DNA from 2 places in the Rhodoferax sp. LB1P47 genome. Region 2 is predicted to be linked to the other one. Evidence: riboswitches for the same ligand, from Rfam matches in the RefSeq annotation. Region 2 holds a riboswitch; the other holds the start of a gene.
What was found. A riboswitch is a leader RNA that binds a small molecule or an ion and turns the genes downstream of it on or off. The one in region 2 is predicted to bind glycine.
Positions count from the first base shown of each region.

Region 1 (6,076 bases), on a different contig from region 2:
GTGCGCGGGAAGCTATCAAATCGCTAGCATCGTCGGTTTTGACGGTGATCGAATCGAAGGCATGCGCGTTGGTAATTTCATAGCCCATCTGTTGCAAACCGCGCGCCAGGATGGCCGTAAAGCGGGCCACGCGCTGGGCGATGCGGGTCAGCCCCTGGGGGCCGTGGTAGACCGCGTACATGCTGGCCAGCACGGCGGGCAGCACCTGGGCGGTGCAGATGTTGGAGGTGGCTTTTTCGCGGCGGATGTGCTGCTCGCGGGTTTGCAGGGCCAGGCGGTAGGCCGGGTTGCCATGGGCATCTACGCTCACCCCCACCAAGCGGCCGGGCATGGAGCGTTTGAAGGCATCGCGGCAGGCCATGTAGGCGGCGTGCGGACCACCGTTGCCCATCGCCACGCCAAAGCGCTGGGTGTTGCCGATGACGATGTCGGCATCCCATTCGCCGGGCGGCACCAGCAGGGTCAGCGCCAGCAGGTCGGCGGCCACGCATACTGCCGCACCGCAGGCGTGGGCCACGCCCACCAGCGGGCGCAGGTCGTGCAGCATGCCGTTGGTGGCCGGGTATTGGGCCAGCACGCCGAAGAAGTCGCCGCTGGCCATCAGCTGGGGCAGGGTTTCCAGCGCGGTGCTAACTTTGATGTCGATGCCCAGCGGCTTGGCGCGGGTTTGCACCACTTCGATGGTTTGCGGATGGCAGTCGCCTGCCACGAGGAAGACATTGCTCTTGCTTTTCACGCTGCGCTTGGCCAGCGTCATGGCCTCGGCGGCGGCGGTGGCTTCGTCCAGCATGGAGGCGTTGGCGATGGGCATACCGGTCAAGTCACAGACCATGGTCTGGAAGTTGATCAGCGCTTCCATGCGGCCCTGCGAGATTTCGGCCTGGTAAGGCGTGTAGGCGGTGTACCAGGCGGGGTTTTCCAGGATGTTGCGCAGAATCACGCCGGGCGTGTGGGTGCCGTAGTAGCCCTGGCCGATAAAGCTTTTGAAGACTTTGTTCTTGGCCGCAATAGCCTTGAGCTCGGCCAGCGCTGCGGCTTCGGTGATGGGCGCGGGCAGCACCATGGGCGTGCTGCGCGCAATCGAGCGTGGCACGATGCCGTCAATCAGGTCCCGGCGCGAACTGGAGCCGATCACTTCCAACATCAGGGTTTCATCGGCGGCATCGATGCCGATGTGGCGGGCGATGAATTCGGCGGAGTTTTCGAGTTCGAGCAGGGAGGTCGTCATAGCAAGGCAGTGGTTTTACCCACTCTCCCATTCGTGTGAGACGGGCGGGAGAGGGTTGGGGTGAGGGGGAATTTAGGCGCTGAAGGCGGTATAGGCCGCTTCGTCGAGCAGCGCCGCAATTTGCGATGCGTCCGACAGCTTGACCTTGAAGAACCAGCCCGCACCCAGTGGGTCGGTGTTGGCCAGAGCCGGGTCGGCGCGCAGGGCTTCATTCACCTCGGTGATTTCGCCGGACACAGGCATGTAGACATCGGCAGCGGCCTTGACCGACTCGACCACGCCGGCCACGTCTTTTTGGGCAAAAGTAGCACCGACTTCGGGCAGGTCGACAAACACCACGTCACCCAGTGCGTCTTGTGCGTGGTGGGTGATACCGACGGTGGCGGTGTCGCCCTCGATGTTCAGCCATTCGTGGTCTTCGGTGTATTTGATCGTCATGGGGTTGCTCCTGTAAAAAATTGAAATCAGCCGCGAAAGTAGCGGTTGGGGGTGAACGGCATGGATACGACTTCCATCGGCACGATTTTGCCTCGCACGATGGCGTTCACGCGGGTGCCAATGGCGCTGCATTCCGGGGTCACATAGCCCATCGCAATAGGTTTATCCACCGTGGGGCCGAGCAGTCCGCTGGTGACTTCGCCGATGGGCTTGCCTGCGGTGTCTTGCAGGGCGGTGTGCTCGCGCACGGGGATGCGTTCCAGGGCTACGAGTCCGACGCGTTTTCGCGTTGTAGCGCTTATTCCACCTGCGATGGTAGCTAGTATTTTGGTAGCGCCCGGGAAACCACCAGCGCGCGTACCACCGGCCCGTCGCACTTTCTGGATGGCCCAGTTCAGACCTGCTTCCACCGGCGTGGTGGTGGTGTCCAGGTCGTTGCCATACAGGCACAGCCCGGCTTCCAGGCGCAGTGAATTGCGGGCGCCCAGGCCGATGGGCTTGACTTCGGGCTGGGCCAGCAGCGCGCGGGCCAGGGCGTCGGCCTGGCTGCTGTGGACGGAGATTTCAAACCCGTCTTCGCCGGTGTAGCCGCTGCGTGTCAAAAAGCAGGGAATGCCCGCCACATCGAAGTGGCCGCCAGTCATGAACACCAGCTTTTCCACACCGGGGGCCAGGCGCGCCAAGGCATCCACGGCCTGTGGGCCTTGCAGCGCCAGCAGTGCCAGCTCCGGCAGGGGGATGACTTCGCAGCGCTGGCCGATTTTTTCCTGGATGTGGGCAATGTCAGCCACTTTGCAGGCCCCGTTGACGATCACGAAGATGTCGGCCTCGCGCTTGAAGAACATCAGGTCGTCGAGGATGCCGCCGTCGTCGCCCAAAAGCAGGCCGTAGCGCTGCTTACCCACGGGCAGGTCGATCACGTCCACGGGGACCAGGGTTTCAAACGCGGCTGCTGCGTCTGCGCCCACCAGTCGCAACTGGCCCATGTGGGATACGTCGAACAGGCCCGCTGCCGTGCGGGTGTGGTGGTGCTCGGCCATCAGGCCAGCGGGGTACTGCACCGGCATGCTGTAGCCCGCGAAGGGCACCATGCGCGCACCGAGTTCCAGGTGCAGGGCGTTGAGCGGCGTGAGACGTAAATCGGACATGGCGGTTCTTTCAGAGGGCACACAGGAAATCATGGTTTTAGAAAAACCATGTGTGGCCCCCTCTGTCCGTTGTACCTGAGCGATTCGCCGGGCGGGCCTTGCGGTGGTGCAGGCCGACTGCGGGTTGCGCCTTCGGTGAACCCGCTCAGGGGCGGGCTTCTCTCCAGGGGGAGACGCTTGTAAAAGCGTTTGTCAGTCCTTTTGCCTGAGCGTTCAGACCCACGTTGCGGGGTCCTGCGCCTTCGGCGGTTTTCTCGGGGAAAACTCTCTCCTGACCCTCTGATTCTAGCCTCAGCCGGCGGCCCGTTTGGCGCATTCTGCCCGGCATAATTGGCCGCTATAAGGAACCACCATGCAACTTGCTGACATCGACCAAGAGCTTGAAACCGAAAGAACCCGGGGTGCTGTGCGCGATATCGTGATTCCTCCCTGCCCGGAGCTGCTGGTAGCCTTGCAACGCGAAGTGCAGGGCGGCGACCCCGACCCCGCCAGCATTGCCCGCATTGCCAGCCAGGACGTAGCGATGGCCGCAGCGCTGATCCGTTACGCCAATAGCCCATTATTTGCCCGCTCCCGTCCCGCAGGCACGGTGGGCGAGGCGATCGCCATGCTGGGAATCCAGCAGACGGTGGCGGTGTTGACCGGGTTTTTTACCCGCAGCGCAATACCGGTCAACTCGGCTTTGCTGGCGCACTTTTGGGAAACATCGACCCGCCGGTCGATGGCGATGGCCTATATCGCCCGCCATCTGTACGGTGTGGACCCCGATATTGCGCAAACCTGCGGCCTGTTTTGCCATGTGGGCATTCCGGTGATGTTGCAGGGCGTAAAGGGCTATGCCGGCACGTTGGCCGAGGCGATGGCCCGGCAAGACCGCAGCTTTACCGCCACCGAAAATGCCGCTCACAAGACCGACCATGCGGTAGTCGGCGCGCTGGTCGCCAAGACCTGGAAGCTCCCCCCGCTGGTCACTGCCGCAGTGCGCTTGCACCACGACTTCAACATTTTGTCCGCTGCCAGTATTCCGGCCGAGGTGCGTAATTTGGTGGCCATGTCTTTGGTGGCCGAGCATTTAGTAACCCTGCACGAGGCCAGTCCAGAGTCGCAGGAGTGGGCACAATTTGGCGAGGCCTGTATGGCGCATCTGCACATTGATGCGGTCGAGCTAGAGGGCTGGCTGGATGCGCTGCACCCCGTGTTTGAGAGTGCTGTATAGCGGTATTAGGACTTACGCAGCATCCAGTCCGTCTCACTTGGTCGTTCTGGTAAGTGCAGCTGTGCGGTCTGGGCCGGGGTTTGTGCCAGCAGTTTGCCGCGCCTGAACACCTGTAGCCGGGTGGCGCGCAGGCGGATGGCTTCCACCGGGTCAAGTGCTTGCAGCAGCACAAAGTCGGCCCAGCAGCCGGGCTCCAGACCATAGCCGTCGAGCTGCATGATCTTGGCCGGGCTGGTGGTCACGGCTGCAAAGCACTGGCGCATGGCGGACTGGCTGGTCATCTGGGCCACGTGCAGACCCATGCTGGCCACTTCCAGCATGTCACTGCTCCCCAGGCTGTACCAGGGGTCCATCACGCAGTCCTGGCCAAAGGCAACGGTCAGGCCGTGGGCCAGCATCTCAGGCACTCGGGTCATGCCCCGGCGCTTGGGGTAGCTGTCGCCCCGGCCTTGCAGGGTGATGTTGATCAGCGGGTTGCTGACTACATGGATCTGCGCCTCGGCCATCAGCGGCAGCAGTTTGCTCACAAAATAGTTGTCCATGCTGTGCATGGAGGTGAGGTGCGAGCCGGTGACGCGGCCGTGCAGGCCCAGGCGCTGGGTCTCAAAGGTCAGGGTTTCAATGTGGCGCGACATCGGGTCGTCGGACTCGTCGCAGTGCATATCGACCAGTAAGCCCCGCTCGGCGGCCAGCTCGCACAGCAGTTTTACGCTCAAGGCACCCTCCGCCATAGTGCGCTCGAAGTGGGGAATGCCGCCGACCACGTCCACACCCATGTCGAGCGCGCGCTTGAGCTTGTCCATGGCCTGTGGGTCGCGCAGAGCACCGTCTTGCGGAAATGCCACCAGCTGCAAATCCAGGTAGGGGGCAACCTGGTGTTTCACCTTCAGCAGCGCCTCTACAGCTAGCAGGCGTGGGTCGCAGATATCAACGTGGCTGCGGATGGCTAGCAGGCCCTTGCCCACCGCCCAGTCGCAGTAGGCCAGGGCACGTTGCACCAGGGCTTCCTGGGTCAGGTCAGGTTTCAGCTCGCCCCAGAGGGCAATGCCTTCCAGCAGGGTGCCGCTCTGGTTGACGCGCGGCAAGCCGTAGCTTAGCGTGGCGTCCATGTGGAAGTGGGCATCGACAAAGGGCGGGCTGACCAGCAAGCCCTGAGCGTCGATGGTTTGGTGGGCTGGGACGCTCAGGCCGGGACTGACTTCGGTGATGCGGCCATTTTGTACAGCGATTGACATGCCGGTACGGCCATCGGGCAGGGTGGCGCGGGTGACGAGGAGGTCGAGCATGGGCAGTATTTCAAATGGATTAATTTTTACATGGCACAGCCTGTTCGGTGTAATGGATTGGTAACATCCAGACACAAGCATGCGACTTGCAGCGACAACCATTTTTATGCCCTCACCTTCAGGGACTTGGGTGCAGAGCCCCCGAGCCATGAAGCTTGCCCCACGTTAAAGGCTTTCGACCATGACCTCCACCACCCATTCCACCACTACGCTGTTGATCGTTGATGACAGCCGGGTTTCACGCATGATGATTCGCACGCTGGTGCTGGCCAAGCGCCCCGATTGGACGCTGGTAGAGGCATCAACCGGCGCCGAAGCGCTGGAGCTGGCGGCGACCCAGTCCTTCACTTACTGCACCATGGACATCAATATGCCTGGCATGCTTGGGACCGATGCCGCTGAACAACTGGTGCGCGACCACCCCCAGCTGCGGTTATCGCTGTTTTCCGCCAATATCCAAGAGAGTCAAAAAACCCGCGCGGCCGAGCTGGGTGTAAAGTTTGTGGCCAAACCGGTGAGCGACAAAAGCGTGACTGAGGCGCTCGCCTTTTTTGAAAGCACTACGTGATTACCCTATCTGAACTGCAACAGGATGCGCTTACCGAGGTCTTCAACGTGGGCGCGGGCCAAGCCGCAGCCAGCCTGAGCGAGATCGTCGGCGACGAGGTGCTGCTGTCGGTTCCACGTATCCAGTTCTATGACCGCCGCGAGGTCAGTGCCGATGTTTTGTCGCTGGATGGTGGGCGTTTGGGTGCGGTGC
Region 1 covers NZ_JBWMAU010000003.1:47,463-53,538, reverse strand. Annotated here, with positions in the region: gene gcvP (aminomethyl-transferring glycine dehydrogenase) at 1-1,228, opposite strand, end outside; gene gcvH (glycine cleavage system protein GcvH) at 1,301-1,666, opposite strand; gene gcvT (glycine cleavage system aminomethyltransferase GcvT) at 1,693-2,814, opposite strand; glycine riboswitch at 2,867-2,991, opposite strand; glycine riboswitch at 2,998-3,098, opposite strand; gene AC0969_RS05700 (HDOD domain-containing protein) at 3,167-4,030, shown strand; gene AC0969_RS05695 (amidohydrolase family protein) at 4,036-5,316, opposite strand; gene AC0969_RS05690 (response regulator transcription factor) at 5,498-5,884, shown strand; gene AC0969_RS05685 (chemotaxis protein CheC) at 5,881-6,076, shown strand, end outside.
Region 1: it holds a riboswitch for glycine, as region 2 does, so the genes downstream of both, gcvT (glycine cleavage system aminomethyltransferase GcvT) here and AC0969_RS13320 (D-amino acid dehydrogenase) in region 2, are expected to answer to the same signal.

Region 2 (6,076 bases):
AAACATTTCCGGCGTGGTGAACTGGCGGATATCTTCCAGGTTGCCCGCGTCGTTGGCGGCTTGCAGGCGAATGAAGTTGACCTTGGCGTTGCGCACAAAGCCAGCGGTGTCAAAGTCGTCCGGAATGGACGGGCTGGCGACGGGGCTGGACAGGCCAGAACCTATGCTGGATCCAATGCTGGAACCGATGGCCGAACCCACTACCGACGCAGGCACTGCGGTCTTGAATGCGGCGCTGTTATCCGCCGCAGGCGTGGCGTGTGCATCCGCAGGTGCACCGGCACCGGCGTACTGCATGCCGCCCACGGTGTTGCCACCCGCTTGCTGGCGTGCCGCAGCACGTTTGCGCATGAAGAAGCCCACGCCCAGCATCACGGCTGCGGCCAGCAGGCCATACATCAGCATCGACGACAGTGCGCCACCCAACCCCATAGACGAAGCCAAAGCGGCCAGGCCCAGGCCAGCGGCGAGGCCCGCCAAGGGGCCCATCCACGAGCGCTTGGGCGCGGCTGCAGCCGCAGCAGCCGTTCCGGCAGCCGCAGGTGCGGCGGCAGACGCGTTTGCTGGCGTTTGGTTCGGGGTGGCGGTGGGAGCTTTGTTAGGCGTGGCAGCCTGGCGCTGCATGCCTAGCGACTTGCCCGCGCCCATGCGCTTGGCGGCATCGGCATCCATCGGGGCGCTGGACAAACCGATGGTGACCACGACGGCCAACATGGACAGAAATTTTTTCATGGTGTTCTCCGGTTGAAAAAGAATTAGAAGCGGCCACGATCGTAGCCCATAAATACTGGATAAAAAGCAGACTAATGGAGATGAATACTTCTGTAAAAAGTGAATGTTAAATAAATGCAGTCGATTTGAATCCAGCGGCAACGGGGCTGCGTATATAGAGCGGCAGCACCTTGGCGTGTTGCGGCTTTTGAACCCAACTTCTTTGACTGGAGCCCCCTATGTTGACCACACGCATTTCCACCTTTGCCGCCACCGCAGTTGCCACGTTGTTGACGGCCTGCGGCTCTATGGCCCCGATGCAACCCATGTTCAGCCAAAACAACCTGCCCGAGGCGGTCAAAGTGCCGATGGGCCACGCCGTGGCCATGGAAACCGTGGGCGTGGGCGAGATCACCTACGAATGCCGTGACAAAGCCAACGCCCCCGGCATGACCGAATGGGTTTTCGTGGGCCCCAATGCGGTGCTGAACAACCGCAGCGGCAAACAAGTGGGCAAATACTTTGGCCCGCCTGCCACCTGGGAATCTATGGATGGCTCCAAGCTCACGGCCACCCAACTCGCCGTGGCCCCGGCAGGCGCCGGCAATATCCCCCTGCAACTGGTAAAGGCCAACCCGGCTATGGGCATGGGCGCGATGGCTGGCATCACGCACATCCAGCGTGTGGCCACAGTGGGCGGCGTAGCCCCGGCCAGCATGTGCAGCGCCGCCAACAAGGGCAGCAAAGAAATCGTGAAGTACCAGGCCGACTACATCTTCTGGAAGGCGGCGTGAGTCGAGTGGGATAATCAGCGTCGATACCGGGAGAGACTGCTCCCCCTGCATGCAGGAAAACCAGCGCCGAAGGAGCAACCGCCCCGGAAACTTTCAGGCAAAAGGACCGGTATCCACACCACACACATCTGAAGAGCAGCTGGGTTTCGTCACCCGGCTCACCGCAGGAGCAAGCGGCCTGGCAGTATGCCTGCCGTGAATCTCTCAGGTCCAAAACAGAGGGGGCGATAGCTGCGCATGGTTGTTGCTATCCCCCTGTGACGTTTTGGAGCTCTCATCATGAAAAAATCTACAACCAGCATGGCCGTTATCGGCGGCGGTATCACGGGCGTTACCACGGCCTACGCTTTGGCCAAACGCGGTTTTGCCGTCACTCTGTTCGAAAAACACCGCTACGCGGCCATGGAAACCTCGTTTGCCAATGGCGGGCAGTTTTCGGTGTCGAATGCCGAGGTGTGGAACCACTGGTCCACGGTGCTCAAGGGCCTGCAATGGATGCTGCGCAGCGATGCGCCGCTGCTGGTCAACCCCAAGCCCAGCTGGCACAAGATGGCCTGGTTTGCCGAGTTCATTGCCGCCATACCGCAGTACGAAAAAAATACCATCCAAACCACCCGCCTGGCGATGGCTGCGCGCCAGCATCTGGATGCCTGGGCAGCCGAGGAGGGCCTGGACTTTGACCACAAGCGCGAAGGCATCCTGCATATTTACCGCGACAAGGGCAACTTTGTGCATGCGGGCAAGGTCTCCAAACTGCTAGCCCAGGGCGGACTGGACCGCCGCGCCGTCACCCCGCAAGAGATGCGCGCTATCGAACCCACCTTGGCAGGCAACTACTACGGCGGCTACTTCACCGAGAGCGACACCACCGGCGACATCCACAAATTCAGCACCGGCATCGCAGCCGCCGCCGAGCGCCTGGGCGTGCAAACCCGCTACGGCCATGCCATCCAGAGCGTCAAAAGCGACGGCAAGTCCGTGACCATCACCGCGCAAGACGGTGACGACACCCACACCGGCGTGTTCGACGGCGTGGTGGTGTGTGCGGGCACAGCGAGCCGCGACATTGCCGCCCAGCTGGGCGACCGGGTCAACATCTATCCGGTCAAGGGTTATTCCATCACGGTGCACCTGGACGACGCGCACAGCCAGGCATCGGCCCCCATGGTCAGCCTGCTGGACGACGAAACCAAGCTGGTCAGCAGCCGCCTGGGGGCAGGGCGCTTTCGGGTGGCGGGCACGGCCGAATTCAATGGCTACAACCGCGACATCCGGGCCGACCGCATCCGCCCGCTGGTGGAATGGGTGCAGCAGTGCTTTCCCGGCGTGCGCACCGAAAACGTGGTGCCCTGGGCCGGGCTGCGCCCCATGATGCCGAACATGCTGCCCCGCGTCGGCCCGGGCAAGCGGCCCGGCGTGTTCTACAACACCGGGCACGGGCATTTGGGTTTGACGCTGTCGGCGGTGACGGCTGACATGGTTGCAGCGATGGTGGCGGCCCGCCCGTTGCATATATAAGAAATAGGCCGCTTGCGCCCATCACATGGGCGCAAGCAGCTATTGTTTTGATAGTTTTCAGGCGGCGCGGCTGCTGGTGCGGCCCCAACGGCGGGCGGCTTGCTCGGGGGATTGCGTGATGGCCCCGCTGCCTAACGGGGCCAGCAGGGCATCCAGATCGGCCGCATCAAACTTCAGCCCGCCCTGGGCATCAACGCCTAGCACGCTGTTGGCCAGCGCCAGCTTGCGGGCTTGCAGCTCCAGCATGCGCTCTTCGATGCTGCCTTCCACCACCAGCTTGTAGACAAACACCGGCTGGTCCTGGCCGATCCGGTGGGCGCGGGCGGTGGCCTGTTCCTCCACGGCGGGGTTCCACCACGGGTCCATGTGGATGACGGTGTCGGCGGCGGTGAGGTTCAGGCCCACGCCACCGGCTTTCAAACTCAGCAGCAGCACGGGTACTTCCTTGGCTTGGAAGCGTTGCACCACGCTGCCGCGCTCTTTCGGTGGGGTTTTGCCGGTCAGGCTCAAAAACGGCAACGCCAAAGCCTCCAGCTGTTCGGCCACCAGTACCAGTAGCTCGGTGAACTGCGAAAACACCAGCACCCGCCGCCCCTCGGCCACCATCTCGGGAAGCATGTCGGCCAGCAGCGCCAGCTTGGCGCGTTCCATGGTTTTGGCGGGCTTCTTTCCCTTGAGCAGATGCGGGTCGCAACAGACCTGGCGCAGCTTGAGCAGTGCATCGAGGATGGTCACTTGCGCGCCGTTGAAGCTTTGGCGCTCCAGCACGCGGCGCACCTGCAGGTCGGCTGCGGCACGCACGCCTTCGTAGAGCTCGCGCTGCTGGCCTTGCAGCTGTACGCGCAGGATGACTTCGGTGCGCGGGGGCAGTTCGCTGGCTACGTCCTGTTTGCGGCGGCGCAATATGAAGGGGCGCACCCGCTGGGCCAGCAGAGCGGCGCGCAGGGTTTCGCCGTTGTCTTCAATGGGCTTGCGCCAGCGTGCGGCAAAGCTGCGTGCATCGCCCAAAAAGCCGGGCATCAGCCAGTCGAACTGCGCCCACAGCTCGCCCAGGTGGTTCTCCAGCGGCGTGCCGGTCAGACACAGGCTGTGGCGGTTGTGCAGGCGGCGTAGGGCGCGGGCGCTGCGGCTGCCGGCGTTTTTGACCATCTGCGCTTCGTCCAGGATGACCAGGTGAAAGTGCTGCGCCGCCAGCGCATCCATGTCGCGCCACAGCAGCGGGTAGGTGGTCAGCACCAGGTCGTGCTGGGGCATTTGCGTAAACAAATCTGCGCGGTCTGGCCCTTGCAGCGTCAGCAGGCGCAGGCCGGGGGCCATGCGGCGGGCCTCGGCCTGCCAGTTAAAGATAAGCGAGGTGGGCAGCACCACCAGTGCGGGCAGGTCCAGGCGACCGGCTTGTTTCTCCACCAGCACATGGGCCAGGGCCTGCGCGGTTTTGCCCAGGCCCATGTCGTCGGCCAGAATGCCGCCCAGGCTGTGGGTGCGCAGGTATTGCAGCCAGGCCAGGCCTTCCAGTTGGTAAGGGCGCAATTGCACTTGCAGGCCTTCGGGCGTGGCCACAGGCTGCGGCACGCCCAGCGCGGTGAGGCGTTTGGCCAGGCTGGCCAGGCCCAGGTCGCCTGCTAGCTGCCAGGCGTTGTGCGGGCCGACGCGGTGCGCGTCCAGCAGCCCGGCGCGCAGGGACTCCAGCCGCCGCGCCTCCCACGCACCCAGGCGCAGCAGGCCGTTGTTGTGGTGGCGCAGCGGGTCGGTCAGCAAATCGACCATCGCGCCGACGATGGCCTTCAGCGGTGCGGCGGGTGCGTCAATGCGTCGGCCACCGGGCGCGCGCAGGCGGATGGTGGCGTGGTCGTCGATGGCGGCGATCTGGTCGGCGTGCAGCCAGCGGCTGTCGCGCTGGAGCAGGTCGGCCAGCATGGGGGCCAGGTCCAGGGTTTCGCCGTCGATCTCGATGCCTAAGCTCAGCAGCCACGCGCCTTCGCGCTCGGGCAGGCGCAGCTTTTGCACGCCGCGCTCGGGCTTGCGCAGCGGCTCGGCCAGTTCTTTGCTGGCGATGTCGCCGGTGTCGGGGTGGATGTGCAGCCGCCAACGCTGCACCGGCACGCTTTCATGCGCAAAGCCGGGTTGCACGGCCACCGCCCAGCCTTGGGCCTGCAAGCGCGGCACCTGGTCGGCCCAGAAGTCGCCAAAAAAGGCCTCTTGCACCAGCGTCCACACCGGGCCGAGGGTGGGGCGGTCATCCCGGTTGCGCCACTGGAAGCTGTGCGCGGCTACCGGCACCAGGCCCAGCTCCCACACCTGGTCCATCGCATCGGCTTCGGCCGCCAGGTTGCGCTGCATCTGCACCACCGGGCCGCCGGTGTCGAACAGTTCTTGCACGGCGGCGGGGCGGTTGTTCAGGATGGAGGTGGGCGCAGGTGTACTCCAGTGGTGGCCTGCGGTGGTGCGGTAGGTCCAATCGATCTGCGCCAGCGTTACGCTGTCGCCGCGCGGGCCCAGCTTGCCTTGTGGTTTGAGGCCCAGCAACCCGTCGCCCCGGCCCAGGGTTTGCAGGGTGATGCGGGGGCGGAAGTGGCCGATGTCGATGTCGCGCTCTGGTGGGGATGGTGCCGCGTGTTCTGGCGCTTCGTCCATCCGCAGCAAGGCCATAACCCGGGCCGCATCGGCATCGGCCAGGGTGGGCAGACCCTTGAGCGTGGCTGCGTCGGCCTGGTGGCGCAGCGCATCGACCCAGGCGGCGATGGCGTGGCGGGTGGGTGGCGACGTGCTGGGCATACGGGGATTGTGCCGTTAGGGGTGTGGAAGTAGCGGATGTGCCGTTATCATCGAAGACTTTCTGAATGTCGATTTGCGGAGCGCTTCGCAAATTGTCAAAAATGCTGGCAATAACGCCAGCATTTAAAGGCTACCCATAGCTCAGTTGGATAGAGCATCAGCCTTCTAAGCTGAGGGTCACAGGTTCGATCCCTGTTGGGTAGACCACAGCATGTCTTATTGCTGTAAGAAATTTTAGGCATCAAATGGGCCTATAGCGCTCATTCTGTATGCGCAAG
Region 2 covers NZ_JBWMAU010000011.1:55,642-61,717, forward strand. Annotated here, with positions in the region: gene AC0969_RS13310 (Tim44 domain-containing protein) at 1-732, opposite strand, end outside; gene AC0969_RS13315 (DUF3455 domain-containing protein) at 951-1,505, shown strand; glycine riboswitch at 1,523-1,624, shown strand; gene AC0969_RS13320 (D-amino acid dehydrogenase) at 1,785-3,023, shown strand; gene AC0969_RS13325 (DEAD/DEAH box helicase) at 3,081-5,798, opposite strand; tRNA gene AC0969_RS13330 (tRNA-Arg) at 5,929-6,005, shown strand.